Regions from separate parts of the Solibacillus sp. iso_87 genome, predicted to be linked through region 2. Evidence: riboswitches for the same ligand, from Rfam matches in the RefSeq annotation. Region 2 holds a riboswitch; each other region holds the start of a gene.
What was found. A riboswitch is a leader RNA that binds a small molecule or an ion and turns the genes downstream of it on or off. The one in region 2 is predicted to bind cobalamin.
Positions count from the first base shown of each region.

Region 1: linked by a shared signal. The riboswitch ahead of cobT (nicotinate-nucleotide--dimethylbenzimidazole phosphoribosyltransferase) and the one ahead of AC0VXV_RS08120 (glutaredoxin family protein) in region 2 are both predicted to bind cobalamin.
Region 3: linked by a shared signal. The riboswitch ahead of AC0VXV_RS06170 (hypothetical protein) and the one ahead of AC0VXV_RS08120 (glutaredoxin family protein) in region 2 are both predicted to bind cobalamin.

Region 1 is NZ_CM149656.1:3,103,011-3,113,744, forward strand. Features, by position in the region: gene AC0VXV_RS15900 (CoA transferase subunit A) at 1-105, opposite strand, end outside; gene AC0VXV_RS15905 (TetR/AcrR family transcriptional regulator) at 193-789, shown strand; gene AC0VXV_RS15910 (hypothetical protein) at 896-1,738, opposite strand; gene AC0VXV_RS15915 (choice-of-anchor I family protein) at 1,920-3,983, opposite strand; gene AC0VXV_RS15920 (YunC family protein) at 4,393-4,695, shown strand; gene AC0VXV_RS15925 (hypothetical protein) at 4,784-5,095, opposite strand; gene cobT (nicotinate-nucleotide--dimethylbenzimidazole phosphoribosyltransferase) at 5,666-6,724, opposite strand; cobalamin riboswitch at 6,817-6,994, opposite strand; gene AC0VXV_RS15935 (MBL fold metallo-hydrolase) at 7,044-7,967, opposite strand; gene AC0VXV_RS15940 (4-aminobutyrate aminotransferase) at 7,994-8,332, opposite strand; gene AC0VXV_RS15945 (hypothetical protein) at 8,358-8,657, opposite strand; gene AC0VXV_RS15950 (hypothetical protein) at 8,683-8,916, opposite strand; gene AC0VXV_RS15955 (histidine kinase N-terminal 7TM domain-containing diguanylate cyclase) at 9,064-10,638, opposite strand.
Region 2 is NZ_CM149656.1:1,648,357-1,659,090, forward strand. Features, by position in the region: partial or broken gene AC0VXV_RS08105 (ribonucleotide-diphosphate reductase subunit beta) at 1-333, opposite strand, end outside; gene nrdE (class 1b ribonucleoside-diphosphate reductase subunit alpha) at 321-2,414, opposite strand; gene nrdI (class Ib ribonucleoside-diphosphate reductase assembly flavoprotein NrdI) at 2,411-2,779, opposite strand; gene AC0VXV_RS08120 (glutaredoxin family protein) at 2,776-3,000, opposite strand; cobalamin riboswitch at 3,157-3,339, opposite strand; gene dut (dUTP diphosphatase) at 3,511-3,948, shown strand; partial or broken gene AC0VXV_RS08130 (alpha/beta hydrolase) at 4,621-4,833, shown strand; gene AC0VXV_RS08135 (alpha/beta hydrolase fold domain-containing protein) at 4,872-5,327, shown strand; gene AC0VXV_RS08140 (3-hydroxybutyrate dehydrogenase) at 5,730-6,497, opposite strand; gene AC0VXV_RS08145 (GntP family permease) at 6,614-8,050, opposite strand; gene AC0VXV_RS08150 (3-oxoacid CoA-transferase subunit B) at 8,161-8,820, opposite strand; gene AC0VXV_RS08155 (CoA transferase subunit A) at 8,841-9,527, opposite strand; gene AC0VXV_RS08160 (sigma-54 interaction domain-containing protein) at 9,769-10,734, opposite strand, start outside.
Region 3 is NZ_CM149656.1:1,268,890-1,279,623, reverse strand. Features, by position in the region: gene AC0VXV_RS06210 (branched-chain amino acid aminotransferase) at 1-534, opposite strand, end outside; gene AC0VXV_RS06205 (hypothetical protein) at 676-1,350, opposite strand; gene AC0VXV_RS06200 (ECF transporter S component) at 1,347-1,841, opposite strand; gene AC0VXV_RS06195 (bifunctional adenosylcobinamide kinase/adenosylcobinamide-phosphate guanylyltransferase) at 1,828-2,256, opposite strand; gene AC0VXV_RS06190 (histidine phosphatase family protein) at 2,199-2,804, opposite strand; gene cobS (adenosylcobinamide-GDP ribazoletransferase) at 2,777-3,550, opposite strand; gene AC0VXV_RS06180 (bifunctional adenosylcobinamide kinase/adenosylcobinamide-phosphate guanylyltransferase) at 3,563-4,105, opposite strand; gene AC0VXV_RS06175 (ABC transporter substrate-binding protein) at 4,176-5,117, opposite strand; gene AC0VXV_RS06170 (hypothetical protein) at 5,107-5,664, opposite strand; cobalamin riboswitch at 5,825-6,006, opposite strand; gene AC0VXV_RS06165 (Fur family transcriptional regulator) at 6,071-6,481, opposite strand; gene AC0VXV_RS06160 (metal ABC transporter permease) at 6,478-7,344, opposite strand; gene AC0VXV_RS06155 (metal ABC transporter ATP-binding protein) at 7,360-8,106, opposite strand; gene AC0VXV_RS06150 (isopropylmalate synthase) at 8,217-8,450, shown strand; gene AC0VXV_RS06145 (leucine-rich repeat protein) at 8,525-10,717, opposite strand.

The DNA of each region.
Region 1 (10,734 bases), 1.5 Mb from region 2:
CGTCAATGGTGCACCTGACAAGCCGAAGCCCCCTGCTAAAATAACCTGGTTGTCCTTGAATAACCCACTTAGTTCTGAAAGATTTTGGATGACTTTGTTTTTCAATTTTGACCCCCCTCATCTTATAAACTAGACTGCAGTCTAATTTTACAATAGAATAAAAGAGAAGTAAATGTATAAAGGGTGATTTTATTGATTAAAAGAGAAAATAAAATACATAAAACAGAAAGTAAAAGGGAGTTCATCATTAGAATTGCCATGCAATTATTTAAAGCAAAGGGGTACAAAAACGTAAGTGTCGATGAAATTGTACAAGCCTGCAATTCATCCAAAGGTTCGTTTTACCATCACTTTAAGTCAAAGGCCGAAATATTAAATGAGCACTTTGCATTAGCAGATAAGTATTATGCACAACTGTATAATGAATTACCAACACAATTGTCACCAAAAGGGCGATTACAGCTCTTTTTAGAAAACGTATTTATTTATTTAGAAGAAACATTTGGGCGCGAGTTTTTGTCGGTGGTTTACTCTACTTCTTTAGAGTCTGAAGCCCATTTATATTTCAGGAATCCAAACCGTAAATTATTTATGTTATTTGAAGCATTAATAGCCGAAGTTATTGAAGCCAGCACAACAAAACCTTCTTTATCAATTAAACAATTAAAACTTGCCTTCATTCAACTCTCGATGGGTGTCATTTATTATTGGTGTACTTTCCCGGAAGATCGATCTCTTCAGGAAAGTGGTGCAAGTGCACTAGAGCATTTTTTAAATGGCTTTTCATAAAGGTCTTCTTAAAAATAAATAAAGGACAATCCCAACACCTGGGATTGTCCTCTACATTTTAGTTCATTCTTTCACGAGAAAATTCATCATATAATTTCAGCCCGCGCTATTGCCTCAAATCTTGCCAGCTTTGCACATAGTGGATACCTACTCCGCTAAAATAACGGTTTTTAGCATAATGACCCGCCACTTGGTCGAGCACTTGGTTCATCTTGATTTCACCTTCAGCGGCAAATGTTATATAAGGCTCATCTGGAAACGGCATTGTTTCAACACCAACCACAACCGGTGTTTGATACTTCTTTGCATAATTCATTTCGTTTTTTGTAATGCTCTTTAATGCGGCAACTGTATTGCGGTAGGCCATGATGGAGACGCCATCCGTATTCGCAATAACCCACTCTGCCAAGTTGCCTTCACCGAGTTGGTTATAATATAGAACTTCATCATACCAGAACGGAACATCGACCTCTAATCTTAATCCTGAATACTGTATTTTATATCGTGCGTGTTGTATTAATTCTTGATACTGACTGACTGCCAGGTTTCGATTCTGTTCCCATAATACAGATAAATAAGGCTCTACATCTAAATGGACTGCCGTGAACCTCGATCCGGGATATTCCTGGTGGTATTGACTAATCCATGCCCATAATGCATCAAAGTTTACGGTATTCCAATTTGGACCGCCATCCAACGCCTGTACTTCAATATTTGCTTCCCGCATCTTGTTAATAAAGACTGCGTACAAATCATTCGGTAATGCTGGATCAATCTGCAAATAAACGTTCGTTACTTCTTTTTCTATTAAAAACTGGATTGTTTGCTCATCTGTAATCGTATGGGTGTGCCAAAGCCAGGTTGATTTTGTATTATTTTGCTGTGCTTGTGCATCATTCATTATAAAAATGACTCCTAACATCATAAAAGCAGCGAATAGTTTTTTCATTTACATTCCCCATGTTCATTCGTAGTTGTTATTTTAGTATAAATCATTGCACCCTTCAGGAGGAAGTATATTACAAAAATTCTGTGAACTGGGGCTTACGATGAAAAAAGGAATGGTGTTTTAAACACTCACAAATAAGCTCGCTGCGTGTTAGGAGCAGCGAGCATTATTTATCGGTATGTTATTTCACCAATATATTCAAAATAACAGCCGCCTGCGCCCGTGTTAACGATTGCTTCGGATTGAACTCATTATCAATTCCTGTCATAATGCTCGCCGCTTTCAGTGAGGCAACGGCTTCCTTTGCATGCGCGGATATTTTTGCATCATCCGTATAGGCAGATGCTTCGGCAGCTGTAATTTGGCCATTCGCCTTCAATACATTGTAAACCGCAACGGCAAATTCTTCACGCGTAATCGGTTTTTCTGCACCAAATACTTTGTTGTTTACTGGGCTGATGAACTCATTTGCCACTGCCCATGAAACAGCTACTTGTGTGGCAGGTGCTTTCACGTCATTGAAATTCGTAACATCACTTGCCGGTGTGCCCGATAATCGGTGCAGTACCAATGCTGCATGTGAACGGTTAAATGGCTTGTTCGGTGCGAACGTTGTCTCATTTACACCATTGAATAATCCAAGTTTCGTCACGTTATCGATTGCCTCTTTATCTGGATGGTTCTTGATGTCCTTAAATACGGAAGGTTCTTCTGTTACATTCAACACTGTCACCGTACCACTCACTTCATGACCGACAACTAGCTGTTGTTTGTCCTCCTTTGTAATGACAGCCATCCCTTCTGGAGAGACATCACCTGCGATTTCATCCGAGAATTCACGTAAATTTAAATAGTCTTCAAACTTTGCGCTTGCCGGGTTTGTGATATTATACATCATGACACCGCCTATGCGCTCCAGCCCAATGTAGGCAAAGATTTCATCACCTATTTTGCCGACTTTCACATCTTCTGGCTCAGGTCCTTTTTTGCCGCTGCGATTATCAAGTTTTACGTTCGTATTACTTGCGTTGAAATGTTCGGGATGGTGCTGGGCTGTAATTTTTTCGAAATCACTGCCGCTATCGAACACGACATCCATCGTCTCTACATCAAAAATCGCAAACGAACGTGCACCGAAAATATAATCCTGTCCATCGACAAAGCCGTCATATCCGGATGTGTCATACGTCACAATTTCCTCTTCTGTTTCAATTTCATTCAGATGGAAGTTTTCGCTGTCTTCATCGCCCCATTCCCGTCCATCGCCTTCATTTGCCGTGATGAGATAATCTTTGCCATTAATCGAGACGGTCGCCATTCCATCCGGCATATAGATTCCGAAATAGTTTTCATTTTTAATATCAATTTTGCCGTCTTTCAATAAATCGATTTCATTGCCAGGCTTGCTGTGGTCTTTGAAGCCAAGACCTTTTACAGACACCACTTCATTTGATGTTAAATCAATAGTGGCAACGGCATTGTTTTCCTGTAACGCTACATATGCTTTTGTGCTCGCTTCATTAACTGCTATGTATTCTGGCTCTAAATCATCAGAAGGGTTCGTATTTTTCTTTAATATTACATTGTCTGCCACGAGCTCCGCGCGCTTTTCAGGTGTATCGAATGCATCGAAGAAAAGCGTCTCTTCTGTTAGAACGTCATAGCCGTTTGCTGTATCAATAACAGAAATGCTGCCTTTCGGGTCCACAATATCCTTGCCATAACCTTCACGCGGTTCGCCTTCATTTGCCGTTAAAAGCTTCTTCCCGTCTGTTGTGAATGTAATGTTATCTGGTTGACTGCCTACTTTTGTAGCGCCAAGAAGCTTGCCTTCACCAGTGAGTACTACGGCATAACCGGCAGTATTGTAGCCTTTTGCCTGTACAGACACCGCAATCACATTTTCTTTCGGATGTACCGTAATACTTGTTAAGTCCCCGTATTCAAAAATTTGGTCAAATGAGGCAATCGTTTTCGCGATATCAATCGAAAGGAAAGGCTTTAAATTCATTGCTCCGTCTTTTGTATAGTTGAGTGAGATTGCTTCGATTTTTTTCGTTTCGCCATTTACGACATATGTTGCATGTGAGTGCGGGTTATACGCAACGATTTCCGTTGTACCGCCATCTTCATTTTGAACACCTGAATCATAGCGGGCATCCAGACTTAACGCTGCTTCTGCGACAATGGCAGGTGTAGTGACCGCCGCTCCAATAAGTGCAGCAGCTAATAATTTCCTAGACATAGACAACATTCCACCTTTACATTTTTTCTAAGTGTAAAGGTGGAATGTTAAGGTTATATAAAGGATTTGTTAGAGTTTGTAAGTATTGCTGTGCCGGGTGAAATGAAAGACCGGGGAAAGTAGAACGGATTGGGGCGAAAGTAGAACTCTGTGCCTTGATTGTAGAACGAAAGCTGGGGAAAGTGGAACAACTTAGCTCAAAAGAGGAATGGTTCGGGAATATTAGAAAGTTCCGGCTTGAAAGTAGAACAGTTCGGCCAGAAAGTAGAACTTGGCACCTTGAATGTAGAACGAAAGCTGGGTAAAGTGGAAAAAGCTGCTCTTTTGAAATACCCTACATAAATTTCCCCGAAAACAAGTACCATTTTTCAATTGTTTCATATGATTTATATGAAAGGGGGAGAAGGTTATCGTCTATACGGAAACGATTGATCTTCAAGGTCATTTATTTACTGCTGTAACGGTTCAATTACCTAAAACAACATTGCTGACGATTTCGAATGAGCATGGGTACATTATGTGTGGTGCACTCGATGTCGGACTGTTAAATGAAAAGTTGGCCGATCGTAAAATCATTGCTGGGCGTGCAGTTGGTGTTCGAACGATCGATGACTTACTTAAAGCTCCACTGGAATCCGTCACATACGAAGCGAGAGCGTGCGGTATCGAAGAAGGTATGATTGGTGAAGACGCGTTATTAAAAATGATTTAGCCAAATATTTGAGCTTTCAGGTAATGAGCTCCATGCAAAAAACCGCTCTTTCAATTTCTTGAAAAAGCGGTCTATACTTTTATTGTAATTAAATTGCTTTATTATAATAAGAAGCTTTTGATCCTTTACTTCTTTTTACGGCTAGAAGCTCTTCCAATTTCTGAATATATTCACGATCTGCTGATATTCTTGTAAGGCTTGTTAATAAATATGGTCTTAACCCGGAATTAATTTTTTGGCATCGCGCAAGATTGATCAAATACTTGGCCATCTTAAATGACTTTAAGTGCGTATGTCCATTTTTAAATTCCTTCTTCGTATTGACGACCATATACTCCTGCTTTCGCCCTTTATAAAAAGGAATAATAATAAACTCATCTTTTTTAAAAATTTGATTCATATTATCTTCATCCTTTTCTCGAATATATTCAAAAACGACCTTTCACATACGGAGAAATAGTGATCACCCCGTTTCCTTTAATGCCCCTCCCGCCTCTCCTCTTTATTGGTCTTACGTTTCCATACCCTATTTACCGCTTACTTTATTCCATGTTCGAATAAAAAAGCACTTTTTTATCTATTATTAACAGTTCGGGTATGTTTTTACATTTAGTTAATATAGGATATTACAGAGGGAATGCATTTGACAGGACAATTGCTTGAACTTCACCGAATTTTCTGTAAAATTAAATCAAGTTCTGTCCATTACCTGTAATGTTTTGGTCGCACACTACATTTACAAGGATTGGGTAGAGCTTTCTTTATCGTCTCTGCTTGGCTGCATAAACGATAAAGTTCCGCTTATTGGTATTTTACTGGTAAAATAAATGGAATAGACTGAAAAACCGTACTTATTTTCCGGGCACACTTTATTCATTGAAAAAAAGGCTACATGAAAAGTAATTGTTTCTTTTAATGTAGCCAGTTTAGTAAATTTTATTTTATGAATTTTTTTTCTTGAAACTCTTTTCTACTTGGCTACTAAGAGCGCTGCCGCTTCTTCCAGCGTGACCATATTCGTAATCATCGAACAAGCCGCATCAAGAATCGGGAACGCTAATGCAGCACCCGATCCTTCCCCAAGTCGCATATTCATATGCAACATCGGTTCAAGTCCTAAAAGCGCTGCCGCAATTTTTGCACCTGGCTCTTCCGATAAATGCGATGGAATCAAATACGCTTTCACATTCGGATTCAATTTATAAGCGATTAATGCTGAAACGGTTGAAATATACCCATCAACTACGACCGGTACACGATTCGCCGCTGCTGCAAGGAAGATTCCCGCCATCCCGCAAATTTCCAGTCCGCCTACTTTTGCCACAACATCAATCGGATCATCCGCGTCCGGCTTATTTAATGCAATCGCTTTTCGAATAATTTCGGCTTTATATTCGATACCGCCAGCTCCAACTCCAGCTCCGAAGCCCGTTACTTCCAGCGGATCACAGCCATGAAGTACTGAAAGAACCGCTGCACTCGGCGTCGTATTCCCGATACCCATTTCTCCGGTACCGATAAGATTGATACCGTTTTGAATGGCTTCAACAGCGACTTCAATCCCTACTTCAATCGCCTGAATCGCTTCTTCTCGTGTCATGGCAGAACCTTTCGCCATATTGTCTGTCCCGTATTTCACCTTTTTAATGATTACTCCCGCATCTTGAGGTAAATCTTCCTTTACTCCGATATCTACCGGGATGACTTTTGCATTCGTTGTTTTCGCAATCGTACACATCCCTGTCGTCCCTTTTGGAAAGGAAAGTGTTTGGAAAACCGTTGTACTTTGCGGGTTCGGCGTTACCCCTTCTTCATACACACCGTGGTCTGCGGCCATAACGATCATCGCTTTGTTATCAATTTTCGGTGCAAGCTCGCCGGTAATTGTAGCGATTTGCATAGCTAAAGATTCAAGCTTCCCTAAACTTTGAGGCGGTTTTGCTAATGAGTCTATGTACTGTCGTGCTTTGTCTTCCATTTGTCGGTCGATTTCCTGAATTTGTTCAATCGTTTGCTGTAATAATTCCATATTCGTTTCCCCCATTAAAATGAATTTTGACAATAAAAATAGCCTGCAGTTTATTCGATAACAAATAAACTACAGACATATCCAGTGTCTATAAACAGTAAGCGTATTAGGCAGGTCTCCTGGCTCAGATTCTCGATTCCATAACCCCTTCCCAGATTTACATCCAGTGGGTTTTGCTACGAAACTCCTCTATACATTGTTGGGATTACGCTAAAGCTTTTCACTTTATTCCCTATTCTCCCTTAAAGGGCACCTAATGCTTGATGAATTTATCATTACTTTACTTTGAACCTGTTTTTTCGTCAAGAGGTGTATGCATTCAGCTTTGATACGTTTCCCCAATCGCCAATGTTTTCAGCTCCGCATTTTCCAACTCCGCCTGCTGCCAGTGGAAATGCAGCCGGTCAATCGCTTCTTTCGGTGTATCATCGGCCAGCATATACGCACCGTAATGCATCGGGATGAACACTTGTGCCCCGACATCACAGAACGCCTGGATCGCTTCTTCGGGTGTCACGTGGGAGGCATGCATAAACCATTCCGGCTCGTATGCACCAATCGGCATTAATGCTGTATGAATGTTAAAGCGTTCGCCGATTTCTTTGAAGCCTCTGAAATATCCGCTATCTCCAGCATAATAAATACTTTGCTCATCCGATACCGTTTGCAATACGAAGCCGCCCCAATGCGATGTATTCGTGTCCCACGGCATGCGTCTTGTCCAATGCTTCGCGGGAACGAAATGAATTTCGAGCGCCCCTGCTTCATACTTGTCATACCATGATAGCTCGATAAAGTTGTGCAGCTTATGACGCTTCATTAAATAACCGAGCCCTTCCGGAATAAGAAATAATATATCCGAGTTTCGTTTTTTCAATGCCTTTAACGTCGGTACGTGCAGGTGATCGTAATGCGCATGCGAGATAAGTACAATATCAATATCCGGCAGCTCATCTAACCGCAATCCCGGCTTCGTTAACCGTTTCGCCACACCCATCCAATTTGCCCAAACCGGATCCGTTAATATATTGAGCCCTTCTTTTTGAATCAAAAATGTCGAGTGACCAATCCACGTAACAGACTGCTCTGAACGGTTACTTTGTAAAAACGCATTCTGCTTTTCTTCACACTGCGGTACTTCGTAATCGACAACTTTCTTTTGCTTTGATCGCTGCCACTTCAGAACATCTTTAAATGTCCCGAGTCGATCATCTTCGTCTAAATTTGAAAAGCGTTCTCTCATCGCAGCACTCTCCTACCTCTAAAAGCTTAATTATATAAATTCCTACTATGATCAACCTGCTTTGGTTTCATTACTATCCTTGCAAAAAAGTAAACAAAAAGACTCAATAAAGCCCCGCGTGTAGTAAAGTTTTCTGATATCTGGATAGATGAAGTGATACCGCTCACGATATTCAATATGTAAAATACAAGGAATCCAAATAACGCAACTGTCATCACTTTATTTTTTCTAGACAATTGTTTTCGATACAGCGGGCTGCCAATGCAATTTCCGCTATACTTTGTCTCTTTAATTTGTTTAATTAAAGCATAAATTAAACAAGCAATTATAATTCCAACTACTGCAAACCCGATTATATCATCCATTTTCATTTTCCCCGTTTCGCTGTTCTCAAGAATAAATTCCCTTAATTTTTTTCGGCAAGACTTTATTTAGAATGATGCCTGCTAACGCCAATCCAATCAAAATCAATCCAATTTCTAATAGGTTATTTAGCCATGTGATTTCAATCATATCCGTTATATTGGAACCACCTATAATGATGAAAACGGCCCCAGCCCATGCCAATAAAAAACCTGCAGCAAATTGTAGCCATTCTTTTTTCGAAAGCTGTTTAAAAACCGCCCTATGCTTATAAAATTTCCTACTCGCAAAAATTAACAAAAACCCTGTTAAAATAAATCCGATCATCACAATCCCCCTTCTTGAAAATTGTTTATGTATGATGGTCCAACGCATCTGTTCCTTTAAAATGTTTGATTGTCGCCCATAACGAGACGATAAACAAAAACGAAAACAGGATAAAGGAAATCCCTGCTAACCATTTAGCAATGACTGATGACGGATTAATAAGTAGCTGGATATTTTTAAACAAGAAACCCGCGCACATAATTTGAGCTAAAATTAAGCTAATACATATAGAAATTGCTTTTGAATTTCCTTGTGCCATAACTGCACTCCTATTTAGTTATTATTTTACTATGCTAACATATTCTACTAACACTAGGTAGTATGGAATTCAGCTCATAAAACTCACAACACCCCTTCAACAAATAAAAAAACCAGCATGAATTTCTCCATGCTGGTATCCCTCAAATCAACTAAGTACACTATCACTTGCCGCATACACTTTCACGCGGTTGCGTCCTTCTTCCTTCGCCGTATATAAAGCGGTATCTGCTTTATGTAATAGCTGATACAGTGTTTCTTCTGTCCAGTCCACTACTTCCGCGACACCAATACTTAACGTAGCTGAAAGATTCCCTGCTTCCGTCATGAGCGGAGCCTGCTCAACGGCAGTTCGGAGTTGGTTGGCTAATATTTCACCTTCTCCTTCATTGAACCCTTTCAGCGCAATGACGAATTCCTCTCCGCCGTAACGCGCGAAGAAATGGCCATCCAGCAATTTTGTTTGACAAGCATTTACGACGTGCACGAGCAACTGGTCGCCAATATGATGCCCGTACGTATCATTCACCCGTTTAAAATGATCGATATCCATTAATAGGACCGTGAATGGCATACTTGTTTCCTTAGCTGCCACAAAATCCTGCTCACTTTGCTGCAGAAATGCGCGGCGATTATAAATCTTAGTCAGCTCATCATAATAAGCCTGCTGCTCCAGTTTTTCCTGTAGCCTTTTGATTTCCGTAATATCTGTAAAAACCAACAACAGTCCTTTGCTGTTTCTCGCTTGTTCCAATGAAGTAATACGGACTTGATAAACCCGCTCCGCATGTTCGGAACATAACCTTACTTCTTGAACGTCCTCAATATCGGCCGTTAATTTGAATGGCAGGGCCTCCCCTGTCTGCTCCTTCCAAAACTTCACAAAGTTTTTGCCGAACATCGACTTATTCAAATTATGTAGCATCACTTTCGATGCTTGATTGAATTCAATAAGCCGGTAAGATTCATCCAATACGATGGCCCCATCATTAATACTATTATAGATTGTATCTTTCGCAATCGGCATAATCCGAAACAGCTGCGATGTGCTGATTGCCCACAAGTATAATAATGAAGAAAGCCATAAAATCATCGGTACCGGATCCACCCCAGGAGGTGTTAATCCATTCAAATAAAGAAAGGCCGTTACTATCGGAACGAGCTGACCGAACATTAACGCGATCAATTGTGGACGATATGTCTTAGCCGTTTCCTTCCAATGGGAAATCAACAGCAAAAATGCGATAAACATGCTGGAAAACGTGTATACACCATGCACCATATACCACATGCCTATCTCCTGATAAACGAAAGGTGCCCCTAAATTCGGGTCTAGTTCAAATACTCGATAATGAAAATGATGCCAGTTATTTGTCGCTACCATTATAATTGTGATAAACGGAATAAGAAGTATGAGCATGCTTCTTCTAACTGTCAACTTAAAGCCTAAATAACTCATGACATATAATAAGCCTAAAGTAGCAGATGTAGGCATCCCGATGTAGAGAATGGTATTCCAGAAACTGATTTGTTCGAGCGTCGTCGATATTAAAGTCATAGCCGAAGCAAAACAGTAAATGCTAATGGCTGCTGTATAGAAAATAAAATAATTTGCGATATTCGTATATTTATGACGTTTACTAAAGGCATAGAGACATAAGTACAAATTCAGTACTCCCGACGTACAAACAAGCGTTATATACATGGTCAATTGCGAACCCATTATTGGTTTACCCTCTCTTAATTAACACTTTTTCCTTATAATGTAGCACATTCTTAAAAATAAATGGATATTTTATTGCAATAAGAATCTTTGATA
Region 2 (10,734 bases):
ACATAGTGTTGTAAAAATATATGAATAAGACTTTGCATGGATTGCTTCAAACGATCCGAATACGGTTAACACCGCTTTCTCCTGGAAATCGGGTGTATACTTGGCAATTTCATTCATGCCGATGTTCGTTTGTACCGTATCAAGCAATGTCAGGCCGCCGAACACTTTTTTGTATGTGTCCTGATGTTCGAATTCCTTCCATTGTTTGATGTCTTTACTGACTGCAATTTCTTCGGGGAACCATATTTGTTTCCATTGCTGGTCCCAAAAAATACGAGCCAGCTCACTCGTCGGGGTATTCCAGTTGACCGCTTTATACGTTAAATCTGACATGCGACACACTCCTCAATTGTTAGTAATCGTTGGCGTACGTAATAAACGGTTTTAATGCCTTTCGTCCACGCATATATATAAGCTTTTGCCAATTGTTCTGTGTTCCACTGATCGGTTACGTATAGTGTCATGGAAATCCCCTGGTCGACATGCTTTTGCGCGGCTGCGTAAAGGTCGATCAGCTCATACGGGTTTACTTCATAGGCTTCGGTATAAAGTTCCTGGTTATCATTTGTTAAAAACGGCATCGGATAAATTGTACGGCTGTCCGCATAGTCACGAACTTCCACGCGTTCTGTTACAGGGGCGATGGAAGCGGTACAGCTGCGGATGTAGGAAATACTGCCAGTAGGAGCGATTGCAAGTCTATATGAGTGGAATAGTCCATGCTCCAATACGTCAGCCTTCAACTGCTGCCACATATTTCGAGTAATAATCGGTGTACCCCCAAGTGCTTTAATCACTTCAGGTGTAAGTTCTTTTTCTTCTTTATTTATATAAGCTTCAAAGTAAACACCACTCGCATAATCACTTTCCTCAAACCGATAAAACGTTTCGTTCTTTTGCTTAGCAATTTCCATTGATGCTTTTAATGAGTAATAGTTCAGTGCTTCCATAAATGCATCAATAAATTCAATCGAATCTTTGGAACCATAACGTATTCCACTTTGTACAAGGTGACCATGCAAGTTCATAACGCCCAAACCGACAGAGTGCATCACTTTGTTGGCTTTGGACACAGAAGGGACGTTGACGATATCGGTCATCGTAGAAACATTCGTCAATAGACGTATTGCTGTATCGACAAGCTGTCCGAAATCCTGAACTTTCGTCGCTTCGTGAATGTCAATCGATCCTAAATTGCAAGAAACATCAAGGCCATATACATTAGGCTCGTTTTGGTCGGTAACAACACTTGTTTGCTGGTATTGGAGAATTTCAGTGCATAGATTCGACATCTTCACACGCCCGATTTCTTTTAATGGATGCTCGTTATTAACATTATCATCGAATATTTCAAACGGGTAGCCTGATTCAAACTGCGCTTTTTTAATTTCCGTATACAATTTACGGGCATTTAATCGTTTCAGTTTACGGATGTTCGGATTATCCAATAACTCGTAGTACATTTCTGTAATCGAAATTTCTGACATGCGTTTCCCGTATTCTTTATAAATATCATAAGAACTGAACAGGACGATATCTTTATCTCGGCGCATTAATTCAAAGAAAATATCTGGAAGAATAATCCCTGTAGATAGTGTAGCTAAACGGATTTTGTCGTCGGCATTTGGTTTCTTGGAAGAGATGAACGCCTCAATATCACCGTGGAAAACATTCAGGTAGACGACTCCTGAACCATTTCGTTGACCAAGCTGATTCGAATACGAGAATGAATTTTCCAGCAGTTTCGCAACGGGCATAACCCCGCTCGCACGGTTTAATATCCCTTTAATCGGATCACCTAAAGGACGAAGATCGGTCAAGTTTACCCCGACACCGCCGCCTAAACGGGAAAGTTCCAGACAATAACCGATGTTTTCCGCGATCGAATTCATCGTATCGTCCATCGTCAATTTAAAGCATGAGACAAGCTCACCACGCGCTTTTTTCCCGCTGTTTAAAGCAGTAGGTGTTGCCGGCTGGTAGGCAGTCATGACCGCTTCAATGGCCTTTTCCGCCAACGTTTCATCACCTTGTGCTAAATAAAGGGCGATGATGACAATTCGATCCTCGTACTTTTCAAGAATCTCTTTTCCATCTCGGCTTTTCATCGCATAGCTTTCGTAAAACTTCGAAGCACTCATGAATGAAGGGAACCGGAACTTGTAGGAATAGGCTTTTTTGTACATACGTTTAATAAAGTCCATTGTGTACAAATTAAAAAACTCTTTTTCGTAATAGCCTTCATCAACTAAATAGCGCACTTTTTCCTCTATATCAATAAAGTAGCGTAAACGGACATTGACGTCTTCCAGAAAATAGCGGCGTGTTGCTTCTTTGTCTTTCGCCAAATCCAGTTCACCGGTTGCACGGTAACGGTTTAAAATATCGTTATTTAATTTTAAATACTGTTTCATATCGATGCCTCTTTCCAAATGGAGTAGTAGTAATCTGTAATCGACTCGTAATTAGCCGGAGTTCCTCGCATTTCCACTTTTTCAATTAACGGAATTCCGTATTGTGCAGCTAAAAGGTCACCAGCACGGCCGAAAAAACCATGACCGAAATTCCGGTTTCCGCTTACGATGATTCCTTTGCATAAATCAAAGTGCGCAGTCATGAACTGGTCGACGATAGGGGGGACAGAGCCTAATCCATCCGTATACGTAAATAAAAGATACGGTTCATCGATTTTCATCACTTCGGCCAGTTCCTTTGCGGGTAAGCCGAGTTTTTGCACGATGTATCGTACATTACCAGTTCGTGAAGCATAAATGATCATGCAGTCATTTCAGAAATGCGATCGATAATAGATGTCGGCTCTGCAATAAACTCACCGTTTATTTCAAATAACGGCACAGATAGAAAACCTGCATCGATTACTTTTTGTTTAGCTGTTTCGTCCTGGTCAATATTAATGACCTCTACTTCCAAGTTGGCCGCATCAAGTTCTGATTTTACCCATAGGCATTTTGGGCAAATTGTTTTCGTATAAAGTTTCATAATAGAATCCCTCGCTATATAAATATTACTAGTAATCGTGTCGTACATGTATGCGGGCGAGATTTGTGACAAATAAAAAAGCTATCCCGGAAAACAGGATAGCTTGAAATGGAAACGAGTTAAAGAGCGCCTCCATTTCCTATTCCCCGAAGAAATGTACGTAGTTTTAACGCGGCAGGTCTCCTGGCTTTGCCTCATCCGTCAGACATACCTTCCCATGCATTGCACAGTGGTCTATTCGTCTTCAGTCAGCATTTACAGTTACGGGGACAGCGTTGGATTCACACCAAACTTCCCTTTTAAACTACATTTAGTAGTACCGTGATAAAAAAACACAATATATAGTTGAATTGAGTATAAGCTTTAACAACATAAAAGTAAAGAGCCTAAAGAAAGATAACATAAATCCAATAAGAATTCTAGAAAACTCCCTATTGAAAATAAAGAAAAAATATGGTTTTGTTATAACTGCATGTAAATAGATTTTATAAATGAGAAAGTTGGTTGAATATGTCAATTCAATTGAAAATTAAGAAAGCCCACCCGGATGCTGTATTGCCGAAACAAGCGCGAGAAGGGGATGCAGGGATGGATTTAAGTGCGGTTGAAGAGAAAGTTTTACTGCCTGGTGAATACGGATTAATTAAAACTGGCATTCAGATTGAACTGCAGGAAGGAACCGAAGCGCAAGTACGTCCCCGAAGTGGATTGGCATTGAAACACGGGATTACGGTGTTAAATAGTCCAGGTACGATTGATGCAGGCTACCGCGGTGAAATCGGTGTGATTTTAATCAATCACGGGAAAGAACCGTTTACGATTGAAAAGCAAATGCGTATCGCTCAGCTAGTCGTCCAATATGTCCCGCAAGTGTTCATTGAAGAAACAAACGAACTGTCGGATACGGAGCGCGGTGATAAGGGCTTTGGTTCGAGCGGAGTGAAATAATGAAAAAAGCCTGGTTTCGAATGAACTCAGGCTTTTTAATCTTCCTTTTCCCATTTTATGTAATTATATGACGTTTGAAAAACAAATACGATCACGAGCAATAGCGTAACAAATATAAAGTTAGCGGAAAACCCTTCAAAATAATAAATGATTGCTAACGGAAGAATTCATATCGGTATGGAATAAATCGTACGTAAAAATTTACGGCGGTATGAAAGGGCATGATAGGCAAATTTAAATCCTTTTATCCACTTTCGTTTTTTTCCTGTAATACATAGAAAATAGGTTGGAAAAAAGTTTCAGAATTATTGCATTTTTGTTTTATCAAAATAGTAGTAAGTAGAAATTATCTTGAGGTTTTCTAATAGTTACTAAGCGTACATATGAATAAGTGGAAACGTTTTTCCATTTAAAAGGGGATCAATTTATTTTAGTCGAATTGATAACAATGGGAAATCGAACAAGTTGGATGTGAAAAAAGGGAGGCATTGTATGCGAAGCGTGCAAAGTGTATTGTTTGAGAAGTTTTTAATACTTCGCGGAACAAAGAAGAAATTTATGGATTTACGACTGCTAGATGATTATATTGCAATGAAACATAACGAGAAACCATATGAACTGGATGCTAAATTTAGAGAGCAGCACCAAATACAAAAAGACGAACTGAATAGCATGCACTATTATACAATCAATGAACAGCAAACACCGGAAAAGGTCATCTACTATTTCCACGGCGGTGCGTATATTAATGATCCACTGATTTTTCATTGGCGTTATTTAGTGAAGCTTGCACAGGAGTCAAATTTCACGATTATTGTGCCGATTTATCCGAAGCTACCAAAACATACACATAAAGAATGCTTTAATGCCATTCACGATTTATATGATTATCTCGTTTTAAAATATGATGCTCCTTTTTTTTTATGGGGGATTCTGCTGGTGGAGGCTTGTCATTGGCGCTGGCGCAGGATGTTAAAAGATGTTCCAAAAAACAGCCGCAGCATATTGTTCTACATTCCGCATGGCTCGATGTACGGGGTGAAGATCCGCGCTACAGAGAACTTGAAAAACTTGACCCGATGCTAGGAGTGATAGGCGCACAGGAACTTGGCAGGTTATGGGCGGACGGATTGGAGTTAACCGACTACAAAATAAGTCCTGTGCATGGAGAACTGAAAGACATCGGACAAATTACCGCTTTTATCGGGACAGGTGAACTGCTGCTAGTCGATGCAAGTATGCTTCTCGATAAAGCAAAAGAACAGGGTGTAGCAATCCATTACTATGAATACCCAAAAATGAACCATGTTTTCCCGGTATTTCCGATTCCGGAAGCAAAGAAAGCAATGAAACAACTGCTTAAGATTATAAAAAATTAGAACTAATTATTAAGGAGCTTTTACAGTAATGAAATGTATATTATCCGACACTTTTAAATATAGGACAAAATAAATAAGCCAAATTAACAATAGCTGGTAAGGAGGGAAGTGAGCAAATATCAAGTCCATATTTTTCCCTTGACTGTTTACAAAGGTAATTTCACATATCCCACAAGCAGTTTTCCGGTATCGCCTGTTTACAGATGACAAACAAAAACAGGTGTGTTGAAAGGTGAAAAAATTTCTACACACCTGCATTACTTCAGTAAATTTGGCATCCGTTTAATTAATAAAGGTCTTTGCGTGAGAGTTAAGGACCCCACAAAGCCGAGACAGCTTGGATTTCGAGGCACAAGCTATGTTAAAAACCTCTAGAAACAAAGATGAACATTACTGGATTAATTATTGGACTGTGTACCCGCCATCTAAAACGATCGCCTGACCAGTCATTCCTTTTGCTCCCTCGCTTGAGATAAATAGAGCCAAATCAGAGATTTCTTTTACATCAAGTAATCTTTTTTGAGGAACGAGTGGATAAATCACTTCTTCCAATACGTTTTCGAGAGGTATATTACGTGTTGCTGCTAAGTCTTGCAATTGATTTCGAACAAGTGGTGTATCTACATAGCCTGGACAAATAGCGTTAACCGTTATGCCATCTGATGCAGTTTCAAGTGCCGCAACTTTTGTTAGACCAATAACACCATGTTTGGCTGAATTATAGGCTGCTTTCCCTGCAAATCCAACAAGCCCGTTAATTGAAGCCATATTAATAATACGGCCAAATTTTTGTTTTCTCATATGCGGTAACACATGCTTAGTTAATACAAATGGAGCAGTTAACATTATTTTTATTAACAATTCGAAACGCTCTGTCGGAAAATCTTCAATCATTGCAACATGCTGCATACCAGCATTGTTTATAAGTATATCGATTCGATCAAATTTCTGTACCGTTTCATCAATTGCTGATATAATTTCTTCTTCTTTTGTTACATCACATTTAAGTCCGATTGCCCGTTCTCCAAGGGTGCTTGCTGACTCTTTCACTTTTTCTTCATTTATATCTGATAGCACAACAGTAGCACCTTTTGTATAAAACTCTTTCGCAATCTCAAATCCTATACCTTGTGCCGCACCTGTAATGAATACCACTTTATTTAGTACCACCAAAAACGCCTCCTTGATAAGGAGCCAAATGATCTGGCTCCGTTTAAATTTGATTTCCAAAACACTACTTAAAACTCTCGGTGTATTGAACAGCCCATCTAGTAACTACCGATCTATCATACTAACCCAAAGAATGTATAAAGTGCGATGATTACAAATACGGCTAGGGTTTTAATGATTGTAATTGCAAAAATATCACGATAAGACTGTTTATGTGTGAGTCCTGTTACCGCCAGCAGGGTAATAACCGCTCCGTTATGCGGAAGGGTATCCATGCCTCCTGAAGCCATTGCCACTACACGGTGCATTACCTCTGGTGGAATATTCGCAGCCATAATCGCTTGATTATACTTATCAGCCATTGCTCCCAACGCAATCCCCATACCACCTGATGCGGAACCAGTCATACCTGCAAGAGTAGTGGTTGTAACCGCACCATTGACAAGTGGATTTGTAAATGTTGTAGATATTCCGTCACTGATTTTTGCAAATCCTGGAAGAGCCGCGATGACTCCGCCAAATCCATATTCAGCGCCGGTATTCATAGTAGCCAGCAGCGATCCTCCAATGGCTGTATTAACACCTTCTTTAAATCCATTAAATACCCTTTTAAAATCATAGGCAATCGATGATACTATCCCCACAATCAACGCCATAATAATTGCCCAAATAGGAGCAGATGTTGCTACATCTACTTTATAGGCACTCAAGCCAATTGCTTCAAAGTCAAAGCCATTTGGATACCATTTCGGTATACTTGTAACAAATATTTTATTGGTAACCCCAACCAAAATAAGCGGGACAAAAGCTAGGATTTGTCTTGACAGCGATTGTTTGGCTGTTAAATCGGGAAGAGCAGGCTCATCCTTCACTTCTGCACTTTGAATCGTAACTGCCGTTTCCGAATCAAATCCAAAATAACCTTCTCCAGCTAATTCGGCTTTTTTCCTTCTAGATTCCAAGTATAGTAACCCAGCCGATAAAACAATAATTGCCCCTATGATACCTAGAACCGGTGCAGCATAGATATCCGTTTTAAAGAAGGCAATTGGTATAACGTTTTGTATTTGCGGTGTCCCGGGAAGTGCATCCATTGTAAAGGTAAATGCACCAAGAGCAATCGTACCCGGAATTAAACGTTTAGGAATATTTGCCTGTCTAAACATTTGTGCAGCAAATGGATAAATCGCAAATACAGCTACAAATAAACTCACTCCACTGTATGTTAAGATGGCGCCAAGCAATACTATCGTGAGCATTGCCCGTTTCGCACCAAGCCAGCCGACAATTGTTTTGGCAATTGACTCGGCAATCCCTGACATTTCTACAACTTTTCCGAAAATAGCTCCCAATAGGAAAACAGCAAAATATGATTTAATAAATCCGACCATCTTTTCCATGAATATACCTGAGAAAAATGGTAAAACATTGCTTGGTGCAATTAATACAACCGCTAAAAGCGCACAGATTGGTGCAAATAATATGACTGAATAACCGCGGTAGGCAGCAAACATTAATAATCCTAGCGCCAATAGAATAACCAACAAATCCATATAAATCCCCCTCGTACAATAGTAGTAAGAGTTCTATCCTTTGGACAATAGCCATATGAAAGAAACTCTTATTTATGGTGTATTACATCATTTATCTGGCAGGAAAACAGTTAAATAGAAACGCTCTCTTTTACATTCTCAATAATTAAATTTGCTTCAGTCGTTTGGATTACATCCTCAACAGAATATCCTTCAAATACTTCTTTAAGTTCTAAACCGCGTGATGTTACTTCAATTAGGGCTCTTTCCGTAATAATTTTATGGACTACGCCTCTGCCAGTTAAAGGTAAAGAACATTCTTTTTTAATTTTTGGAGAACCGTCTTTCGAGACATGATCCATTATGACAATTATTTTTTTCGCACCATGGACTAAATCCATCGCACCACCCATACCTTTAATCATCTTTCCGGGGATCATCCAGTTGGCTAAATCGCCTTTTTCGGAGACTTCCATTCCACCCAAAATGGCAACATCAATATGTCCGCCGCGGATCATTGCGAATGATTCTGCACTTGTGAAAAAAGAGGAGCCAGGTATTGTTGTAATTGTCTCTTTTCCGGCATTGATTAAATCTGGATCAACCTCCTCTTTTGTAGGATAAGGTCCGATTCCAAGCAAACCATTTTCAGATTGCAAGATGACGGTTTTTTCTGGAGAAATATAATTTGCGACTAATGTAGGCATCCCAATTCCTAAATTGACGTAGTTACCGTGCTCAATTTCTTTTTCAGCCCGAATGGCTATTCGTTCCCTATTAGATAAAGTCATTTAGAATACTCCTTTCTTAATTAACGTACTGTTAATCTTTCTATTTTCTTTTCTTGTTTTGCCTGAAGCACACCCTTGACATAGATACTCGGCGTTTGAATCATATTGGGATCCAATTCACCCGTTGCCACAATTTCCTCAACTTCTGCGATCGTAACTTTTCCAGCTGCAGCCATTATAGGATTGAAATTTTGAGCGGTTTTGTTATAAATCAGATTGCCTAAATGGTCAGCTTTAGCAGCGCGAATTATAGAAAAATCAGCATTTAGCGCTGTCTCTAAAACATAATCCTTTCCATTGAAATTACGAATTTCTTTTCCTTCCGAGGTGATTGTCCCTACTCCAGCTGGTGTATAAAAGGCTGGAATACCAGCACCTCCTGCACGGATTCGTTCAGCAAGCGTACCTTGGGGAGTTAGCTCCACTTCGATTTCACCGGAAAGGACTTGACGTTCAAACTCTTTGTTTTCACCTACATAAGACGCAATGATTTTTTTAATTTGCTTCTTCCGCAATAAAAGTCCTAATCCCCAATCATCTATACCGCAATTATTCGAAATTACCGTTAAATCGCTTACTCCTTTTTCTTCAAGTGCAAGGATGAACTGCTCAGGGATACCAACCAATCCGAAGCCACCAACCATGAGAATTGCACCATCTTGAATTTGACTTACTGCTTCTTCTGCAGAAGAGAAAATGCGTTTCATATTTTTACCTCCAATAGAAAAATATTTTTTGAGAAAATATTGCCCTAAAAGCATATTCAATAGTATTAAAGCAGAATATTTTAACGGATACAAGATTGTGTGACAGAACTGTGACGGGATTTGAGGCAGTTTTATTCCGAAAAATCGGACTCAATTACCGGAGGAAATTAAAAAGATTAGATTAATGTGAAATTAAAAAATCCGATATTTCGGAATTTAATCCAAAATATCGGAATTTAGGTCATAAGTTGTGTTTTTTTATTTTTTCATAAAGTGTTGATCGGCTTATGCCCAACTTCTCGGCTATCCGAATTTTGTCCTTCTCATTTTCAAGATATTCTTGTAAAATCTGCTCTTCCACTTGAAAAAGAATTTCTTCCAAAGTTCCATTAATTCGAGTATAATCCGGTTTTTGACGTCGAATATAAATAGGTAATGCATCTTCAGTAATTTGCTCTCCATTTGATAATTGAATAATTGCTTGTAGCACATTTTGGAGTTCTCGAACATTCCCTGGCCAATTATATTGTTGAAGCAACAACCAAGTTTTTCGGCTAAGTTTAAAATCTTGGCGACTCACTTCGGAACTGAATTTGTGCATGAAAGTTTGTATTAATTCCGGAAGATCCTCAATACGATCGCGAAGTGGGGGAATTTGCAATGTAATGGCCTGAATAAGGTAAAATAAATCTTCACGAAATTGCTTTTCTCTTACAAGCCCAGCAAGTGACATATTTGAGCCTACTATTATGCGAACATCAACGGGAATTACTTCATCAGTGCCGGCTGGTTGGACTTTTTCATCCTGAATGACTTTTAAAAGTTTTGCCTGTAATGTTGTTGGGAGTTCGCTTATCTCTTCAATAAAAAGAGTTCCGCCCTGTGCTCGCTGAATTCCTCCTGTTTTAATTCGCTGTTCGGCCGAATCCCACTTTCCAAACAATTCTCCTTCCAGCAACTCTTTTGGTATAGTGGAACAATTAATCTTCACGAAAGGATAATCAACCTGATCCGATAATCTATGAATACTCTGGGCAAACATTTCTTTACCTGTACCTGTTTCACCTTCGATTAAAACAGGCAGTTTTGTCGGAGCAATCATGATGATCGTCTCTTTAATTTTCCGCATAGAGTTGGAGGTTCCTTTAATGTCTGATAAGCTATAAAATGATTCCCGGTATTGTTTCATATTTGTTTCAATTTGGTC
Region 3 (10,734 bases), 380 kb from region 2:
TTTGACCGGGTTAATGCCTTCTTTATAATAAGAGCCGACCGGTGACATAATAATCATAAATTTATAGCTTTTCGCAGGATTTACACCTAAATAGCTCTCTGTCGCAATAATAAATGGTCGAATATAAAGAGATGTACCTGGAGCTGTCGGAACCCATTCGCGATCTACTCGGATTAATTCTTTTAAAGCTTCTAATGCAAAATCCTCGTCAATCGGTGGAATGCAAATGCGTGCATTGGAAGAATTTAATCGTTGGAAGTTTCGGTCCGCACGGAATAACTGGACTTCACCATCTTCTGTCATATATGCTTTTAAACCTTCAAATACCGCTTGTCCATAGTGGAATACCATCGCAGCAGGACTTATTGTAATCGGAGCATATGGTGTAATTGTCGCATTATGCCATCCTTTTCCATCTTCATAATCCATAACAAACATATGGTCAGTAAAAATCTTACCAAAACCAAGCTGTTCTGCAGGTGTTTTTTGTTTTTTATTTGTTGATAACTCAGTTGTAATTTGGTATGTTGTCATAATTTCATGCTCCTTAACTAATTTAAGTTGATACACTCTATCATACCACTTTATTTTTAGAAAATTTAGTATTTTTTAATTTCCGGCAAAAAATATTTTTTTCTAGCAGTTCCATTAGTTTTCGAGCAAATTTCTCAACAATCATTCTTTAACTTTTACAAGTTCTCTAACAGGTGCTGTCATTTTAGTTTTGAACATTTCTACATACTCCTTTTTCACAGCAACTAATACCGCACATGATGGACCTGCTGAAGCAGTTAAATCGACATCTGCTGTATAATTTTCTCCGGCAAAACGTATTATTTCTGTCCCAATTCCTTTAGAACCTGTTGGCCATATTGCTTGGATTATTCCGTTGACCAGCCCTTCATACAACTCATTTAACTGGGCTATTTTATGTGGATTTTCTATTACATCATTTCCGACAAGCGGTTCGCCGACAACATAGAACTCGCAATGGTTCGTATTTCGTTCGAATCGCTTTTTCCCTAGCAACGTGAGAGAGACAGCTGACTGAAGCGACTGGAAATTCGTTTCACTCGAGCCCATTAAAGGAGGCATCTCCTGCCCCATTTCGGAAAATGCCTTTTTAAAACCTTGCTCATATTCCGTCCAGACGTCATCGCCCGAAAAATTGGCCATTAATAACTGAACCGGGACGGCACCCGCGCAAAGTTGCTCTAAAATAGCGGTACGAGCTGTAAAATAAGCGGTAATTTCATTTGGGGCGTGTACAATATCGTGCTCTTTTGTGCCGATACAACCCGAATTATCAATCGATACGACTAACCCGTTAACTTCTATCGCATTTCTCATACATTAACCCCTACTCGCTGCACGACCGTTTTCAATACAGGCATGACGAGTATCGCGATAAGACAGTTCACAGCTGTCGCAATTGTTAATGAGGCAATTGAGCCGATGTAAAATGCCGGAGAAATAATAAAATAAAACGGAAGCGGTGCAATAACACCATTTGCGATAATTACAAATATCCATTTAAATACATGAAGGCCTTTTTGATGCATAATCGCAAATATCGCAACTATAATAAACATCTCCGCTGCAATTAAAAGATGTAAAATGCCTAGCGGAAAACCGGATGTAAGACCTGTTGCGATATGACCAAGTGCTCCAGCCGCCCCTGCAAAAACTGGCGGTAGAAAGATTGCGCTAATAAGAGCCGGGGCAGAATCGAGTGCAGCTGTCCCGACTATTCCTACCGGCACTTTAATAAAACTTCCAATCACGCAAATTGCCGCAATTAATGCTGTTAAAATAATTAAACGTAATTTAGTTTTGTCCATGAGAATCTCCTTTTAAAATTTGTGGGATGCCATACCATACACGAATAACTGTCTGGGCTTCATTACAAAGCTTCTGGTAAAGCCGGCCGCACGTATCTCTTAATTGCCGTGCTTCTTTTTCAAGCGGTACAACACCACGGCTTGTATCTGTACAAATACAAAACAGTTCTGCCCGCTCTTCAATTTGTAACATCTTTTCAAAAATCTGCTGGGCAGCCTTTTCTTCCGGTTCATGAAGATACGGTAAAATCAATTGTTCAAAATTACTTATTATGTAGCGCTCGTCTTCATTTATATTTTCTACTTTTGGCAAGTGTCCTTCACAAACAACCAGTTCTTTTGCCGGTAACTGTGAAATCAGTTTTTCTGCATATTTTCGTTTACCGTTATGTGCGCCTCCGAGTATAACGTACATCTCGCACCTCCTATAAGTTCATCTACCGAATCCCAGCCAAGTGTATAAATCGTACGATGATTGGCCACTGTTTGCTGAAAGGTTTGTTCCTTCATTCCGTATATGGCAAGTAACAATCGAATTACTCCTCCGTGTACGATGAACATATATTCTTTCTTTTCATTTATAATCCTATGGAAGCCATCCAATACGCGCTGATTGAATCGGGTAAACGTTTCTCCGTTCGGAATCGGATTTTCAAACGGATCATCAATCCAAGCCCGGTATGTTTCATTATGCTGTAATTGTTCATAGGTACACATTTCAAAATCCCCAAAATGCAGTTCACGCAAATCCCATGAAGCGATATATTCGGCATTCGGAAAATAACATTGTGCAGTTTCACGGCATCTCCGCAAATCGCTCCCATAAATAATAGCAGGCTTTAGATCGATCTCTGCTTCCACTTTTTTAAGTATCGGCTCATCTGTCCAGCCAATATATTTACGCTCCACATTTGCTATCGTTTTTTCGTGCCTTATTAAATGCACAGTAATATCGTTAGCCATAGCACAACCTCCAACCCTTCACCGAGTGCACCGAGTAAATCACCTGTTACACCGCCAAAATGTTTCTTTGACCAATTCCGGTAAATAATTACGGTAATCAGCATCACGACTACTAAAATAAACAAGCTGGAAACGCCAATATAAAACCAGCATACAAATGCCAGGATACTTTGCACGCCGATTAGAACAGCAAGCTTATTTTGAAGGACGATCCCTTTAAAATAGGCAGCAAGTCCCTTTTCCTTTGCAGGCTGCATCGTCACAAAATATAGCAGCATCCCCATTCTCGCTATAAAGGGAATGAAGATTAAAAACGGCACAATCGCCAATTGACCATGCAATAGCATTTCATAAATAACGCCGATTTTTAATACGAGTAAACAAAAAACACTAATAACCCCAAAAGCGCCTGTTCGCGGATCATCCAATACCTCTAGCCGTTTCTCCTTTTTTCCATAAGAAAAGAACGCATCGCTCATATCGATCCATCCGTCTAAATGCAGACCCCCTGTCAGGATGATCAACCCGATAACAATCAAAATCGCCAATAGCAGATCTGAAATCTCACTATAGCGAGATAGTATAAATACGCCACTACTAATTATGGCTCCAATCAGCAATCCGACAATTGGCAAAAATCCATACATCCATGTAACAGACTTGGCATTCATATCCAATTGTTTTTTAATCGGCACTGCCGAAAAAAACTGCCCAGCTAATAAAAAACCGCTCCAACTATTTTTCAACTTGTTTCCTCCTTATTTCCACTGCTGTACAAGCTGAAATTGTACTTCATATGTTTCATCACTGTTTTGGACAATCCATTGATGAAGCTCTCCCAACAATTTACGATATAAATTTACTTCCTCATATTGTGAAGGTAGTTCATCCAGCACTTCATTAGATACAACTATTATTGTAGCACCTTGCTTCCGCCAAGTTAGCAATTGCTTTTGCATCGATTTGATGCAATTATCAATATATTCTCTATTTTCATTTTTTTGTTCATATGTATACAGTACATTCGAAAGCCATGTTGTCACACATTCAAAAAGCACAACTGCCTCGTTAGAAAGTTGTCCGATTGCTACAGGAACTTCAACTTGCATTTCCACTGTGTTCCAGTTGGCATTCTGATTTTCACGGTCCTGCTGATGGCGGATAATCCGTTTTTTCATTTCATCATCAAAAGATACTCCTGTCGCGATATAGTAGAGCGTCTTTGTCTCACCTAATTGCCTTGCGTATTTCTCTGCAAAAGCACTTTTCCCGCTACGTACACCACCCGTTATAAAGATCAATCGTCTCCCTCCTCATCCTTACATGTAAAAAGAACATGCCTAAACTAAGGCATGTCCTTCTATTCTATACTTATTTAAACAGTTCCGGGTATATTGATTGTGCCATAATTTCTACCGCTTCACCAATACGTGGTCCAGGACGTGACATAATGTCCCCATCCACTAAATAAACTGCCTGGTCTGTGACTGCCTGTATTTTATCCCAGCCTGTACGTCCAAGAATTTCCTCAACTGCATTTTCCATATACGTTGCAGGTGTAATAATAATTTCAGGGTTACGAGTAATAACATCTTCTTCTGTCACACTGATCCAGCTCGTCTGATCAGCAAATATATTTTCAACATTTGCGTGATCCATTATTTCCTGCTGGAACGTACTGCTTCCGGTAGTCCAAAGATCCGGAGCTGGCGACACTTCATAATAGGCTTTTTTCTTCGTATCGACATTCGCTGTTTTTTCCTGTACTGTTTCGATTTGCGCCTTAATGTCGGCTACAACTTTCTCCCCTCTATCTTCGACACCCATTACTTCAGATAGCTGGATAATATCCGAGTAAACATCATCAAATGTCGCCGCAGAGGCAATTACAAATACTTTTAAACCCGCATCTTCCAATTGGGTAATTTGTGTTTCCTCTCCGATTGTGTAAGCAATCACGACATCCGGATCTAATTCAACAATTCGTTCTGCATTAATGACTGTAGAAGTCGAAACACGTTCAATTTCTTGTGCGGCTTCCGGATATGTATCAAATTCTGTTGCACCGATAATTTGTTCTCCGACGCCCAGTTCAAACAAAATTTCTGTATTGCTTGGCTGTAGGGAAATAATCGTTTCCGGTACTTCATCGAATGTCACTTCAACACCACGGTCATCTACAACTGTATAGGAAGCGCCATCATTTTTGGATGCATTATTAATGTCCTTTTCTGTTTTTTCCTCATCTGATCCACATGCTGCCAGTAATAATGTTGCCGCTAAAGCAACGACCCATTTGTTATTAAATTTCATTTGTTGTAACTCCTTTTTTCTTTTTCGTTGGATAGGATTTTGAGATAAATGGAATTTCCTCCTGTTGATGCTGCTGATTCATATAGACCGCCATGACAAAAAATACATTGGCCAGCAGTCCGAGAAAATCAAACAGAATTTCATCCACTTCTCTTTCTTCGCTTACTTTATGTAATGCTCTGTAAGACTTTTTCGCCTCACTCCGGCAAATATGCAGTCTCGCGGCACTTTCAATTCCTTGGGGCAGTACAAATTGCTGAATCGTTTCCCCGACTTCATCTACATAAAAATCGTATCGATCGCTTAGCCATTGTATATCCTCTGATGTAATGGCCAATTTACCGCGGACCGAACCATTGGCATGATAGGCTAACGGTTGAATCTTCCTTAGATCTTCCAAGACGACTTGACCGGATGCATCATTAACTAACGTTGGAAAGATTGTACCGATTCGCGTCGTCAAAGAATCGGTGCGGATTTCATAATCGACGCAGCTAGATTTTTCCCGCATAAACGGATAACAGGAAAAACGGATATCCTTTTTCATAAAATTCTCCTCACTTCAAGTAGTACCACACCGAAATTAACGAGTGAACGAAAAAAAGCCACCCAAGAAAATGGATGGCTTCAAAAATCAATAAAAGAGTGTAAAACAATGCTCATTCGATCAGTGACTGCCGTACATTCTCTTTAATTCCGAAGAGGGATGTTACGATAAGAAAAAGATCGGTCTCCTGGCTCTGCGTCTCACTTTACTCATAAGTACCTTCCCGCTATATTAGCAGTGGTATCACACTTATTTTCGTCAACGCTTACAGTTACGGATATAGCTTCGGATTTGCACCGAATTCCCATTTATGCATAATGCATCTTTTTCCTGCAAATTTATTCAATTTGTCTTAATCACTTTAGCATATAAAAAAAATTATGCAATAAATATTTTTTACAGCTACCTACAGACATTCCGGACATTTCCCGTAAATCTCAAATTTATGAGCCTCAACAGCATAACCCGGCAGTTTTTCACCGAGCATTTCCATCGGGCAAACAGACAGCTCCTTTACATTCCCGCAATCACGGCAAATAAAGTGGTGGTGATGGTGATCCGACTCACAATGCATACGGAAATTACGCTCACCGTTTAATTCTGTTTCTTCTAAAATATCAAGCTCCACAAAAGTGGCCAAGTTACGGTAAATTGTATCGAAACTCATCCCAGGGAAATCTTTTTTCAATACTGATAACAAATCACGGGCAGTCAAATATTTGTCTGTAGCTGCAAACATACCCAAAATCAACTCTCGTTTATCCGTCTTTTTATAGCCATTATCCTTTAATATTTCCCACGCGCGCGCTGCATTCACAGTACTTCTTCCCCTTCCGTTTTAATCGTGAATTTCAAAACAAGTTTTTTTAATAAAATTACTAATAGTAAGATCAAAATCGATGTGACAACAATTGTTCCACCCGGTGCCAAGTTCAGATAAAATGCAGAAACAAGTCCGATTACTACTGCCAGCTCTCCAAATACAATCGCTAAAATGATCGCTTCTTTAAAGCCGCGAGCCAACCGCATCGCTGCAGCTACCGGTAATGTCATTAAGCTTGAAACAAGCAGAATTCCGACAATACGCATACTTGCTGCGATTACGAGTGCGACAACAATCATAAAGATTAAATGAATCCATTTCGCGGGTAAACCGCTCGCTTTCGCATATTCCTCATCGAACGACAATACAAAAAGCTCTTTAAAAAACAGAATTAAAAATAAAACAACGACGACTGCAATTGCCAGTACAACATATAAATCCTGACGAGACACAGCAGATACAGAGCCGAATAAATAACTCATTAAATCCGCATTAAATCCGCTTGCAAGTGAAATAAAAATGGCACTCACACCGATACCGCCAGACATTATAATCGGAATCGCAAGTTCTTCATAATGTTTATACAGTCTGCGTAATCGTTCGATTAAAATCGAACCACTTACAGATGCGACAATCCCTAGATAAATCGGGTTCAGCAATGCCAGCGCTGCAAACGATTGGCTCAAATACAAGCTTCCCGCAATCCCCGCCAGTGTAACATGCGACAGTGCATCTGCAATAAGCGATAAACGTCTTACTACGATAAATACACCAAGCAATGGTGCTATTACTCCAATAATAAGCCCTGAGAAAAAGGCATTCTGTAAAAATTCATAGTTTAATATAGCTTCTATCATAACGGCCTGCTCCTCTTAATGAATCTTTCGAACAGAGTGGCCGTTCCAGCTAGCAATCTGTTCTTCCGAAATCGTATCAAAATCATTTTTGTATCCGTGGAAATGGATCGACTGGTTTAAGCATGCGACATGACTGACTCGATCCGAAACCGTGTCCACATCATGTGTAACTAAAATCATTGTCATATTGTGATGCTTATTCAAATGTGCGAGCATATCATAGAATGCCTGCACATTTTCACGGTCAATTCCGACTGTCGGTTCATCCAAAATAAGAAGCTTCGGATCGGACACTAATGCACGTGCGATGAATACACGCTGCTGTTGCCCTCCGGAAAGCTGACCAATATTCCGTTTTAGAAATTTCTCCATGCCGACATCTTTTAAAGCACCTTTTACTAGAAAATCCGCATCTTTTGGATAGCGTTTAAAGAGCCCGACCTTTTGCGATAAACCGCTTTTCACGACTTCTTCGACCGTTGCAGGAAACCCCGAGTTAAAGGCATTGGATTTTTGCGAAACATAGCCAATCCATTCGCGGTGTTTAAAATGGTTTGCTTGTTCGCCAAATAATTTAATTTCCCCTGACATGGGCTTTAACAGTCCTAAAATTAATTTCAAAAGTGTCGATTTTCCGGAACCGTTTTGACCGATTAACGCCAAAAAGTCGCCTTCATTGACACGTAGCGAAATATTTTTCAATGCTTGTGTGTATTCATATTGAAAGGAAACATCCTTCAATTCAATCAATGGTTTTTTCATTTCGTTCGCTTCTTTCTAATTCAAAATCATTACGATTTACATCAAGTTAGTATAATGCAGTTTTATGTTCATGTAAAGGGATTAAACTTGAAAGGATGAAGACAATTCAAATGCTACAATGGCTTGATAACTTAAAAGGAATGAATGACAGGCAACTGCAGGATTTCGCCAAACAGCAGGGACTTGAGTTGAGCATTGAGGAAGTTCAGAAGCTGCAGAAGATTCTGAAGCATGCCAATATCAGCTGGGCTCTTACCGGCGTTCCAAAAGAGGTTTTACAAAAAATCCATAAGCTGCTTGGGGATAGACGCTATAAAAAATTGATGAAGCTAGTCGGTTTATAATTTAGAAGAGTTTGCCGTTCAATTATCTATATCTAAAACAAAAATCAGCCATAATACGGCTGATTTTTTTCTTACTATTTTTCCATTACTTTCAATGCCTTATCCAGCATCCCTACAAATTGACTGCGTGTAACAGCACCGTTCGGATTAAACTGACCGTTACTTCCCCCCACAATATTAAGATCTGCAAGTGCGGCAATATAGTCATGCGCCCAGTAAGTACGTGGAACGTCAGGGAATGTTTTTTGCCCGCCTGGCGTAAAGTTGGATGCTAGCACTAAAATTTTTGCCATTTGGCCGCGTGTCAGGGTATCATTTGGTCGAAATAAACCGTCTGATCCATGAATGACCCCCGCTTGCTGCAATTTGGAAATAGCCGTATGGTTTGGATGATTCGAAGTTACATCTTTAAACTCAACAGGTGCTAGTGCTGATTTTAATTCATACACCTTCACTAAAATACTTGCGACATGTTTGCGTTGCATCAGATCATTCGGACGGAATGTACCGTCGGGATAACCGGATATAATTCCCTTTGCCACAAAATCGGCAATTGTATCTTTTGCCCAGTGAGTTTCTGTATCTGGAAACGAACGATTGGATGGAACTGGTTGATCCGTTACAGGATGTTCGCCCGTTGGCTCCTCTTTAATCGGTTCACCAGTTTCACCTTCATAAACAACCGGTTCTTGTCCCTTCCATGTTACATATAACGTTGCAGGATTGGAAATGACCGTATCCCAATTTGACCAATCTTCTTTAAAGTTTTTATCCAAGTACAATTTATCCAGCTTTTCCATCACATTATAGTAAGTAGTATCAAAACCTCTTCTTGAGGCCGTATACGATGAAATTTTCGTCGAAGATCCTTGCAATATAACCGCCTGAAGTGGATTATCTGCAATTACATTGAATGGCAGATTTTTAACTTCACCCGGCACTTTTAAGACGGTCAGCTTATTTTGTATAAATGCACCATCGCCAATTGTCTGCAGGTGAGTTGACAGAGAGACATCTTCCAATACATTATACGTAAATGCAAAATCCCCAATTGATTTGACAGTAGATGGCAACATTAATTTTCGTAATTTATTATGAGCAAAAGCCTCGGCTCCAATTGAATTCAACTGTTTCGGTAATATTAGACTAGAAATTTCATTACCACTAAAAGCCCCTGCTGAAATATTTTTTACATTGCTGCCAATCGTTACGTCCGTTAACCTATTGTATTCAAATGCATACTTTCCAATTGATGTAACCGTAGACGGTATAGTAACAGCCACCAGTCTATTCCACTGAAAAGCTCCGTCTCCAATACTTTTCAAATTTGCCGGCAGTTTTAAATTATTGCCCTTATTCGTAATGTAGTTACCCTTAAATGCATAATTTCCAATTACTTCTAAATCGCGCGGTAATGAAAAATCACGATTAATATTATTATAATAGACGCCTGACAGCGCATAGTCTCCAATTACACGGATCGTTTCAGGAAGTATTACTTCTTTAATGAAAGGTTTTGAATAGTCTATATCATGTCCGAGTAAGCTACTATGATAAGCAAATGCATAATCTCCAATTTCTGTCACGGGTAATCCGTTTATTTGATTTGGAACAGTTATTTTTGTTTGGGCTTTTTTTAATGTATGCCCTGTAATTCGAATTTCTGTTTTGCCGTTATGCGAAAATTTTTCGTAAAGAAAGTTCCCGGATTTTTTACTTTCAGATTTTTTAAATGATGGCGGCAATGAATACGTTTTGATTCTGTTACCGCTAACAATATCCCCGCCTATTTTTTTCACAGACGCCGGGATAGTAATAGTCGTCAGGCTATTACCAGAAAAAGCCATTTGCCCAATCTCTTCCAGTCCATCCGGAAGAGAAATCTTTTCGATCAAGTGATTGGCAAGTGCTTCTTTGCCTATTCTTTTAAGCGTTTTCGGTAATTCAATTTCAGTAATAAAGAGATCCTTATAGCCCGGTATATCCCATTCAGAATATGTCCCATCAGAAGCATAATCCGAGCGATCCATATACAATGCACGATCGACTAACTCAACAACGGGCAACCCTTCAATCTTTTCCGGAACAACAATGCGGTTTTTATGTGTCGTCAATCCTGTAATATGTACCTCTTGTTTACCATTTTCAAGTGTAACAATTTTATATGTTACATCCCCAAAAGATTTCTGTTCTGCTGCTTGAACCGGATTTTTTAATATCATTACGACAAACAATATGATCAGTAATGTAAATATTGTCTTTTTCAACGTTAATCGCTCCTTTT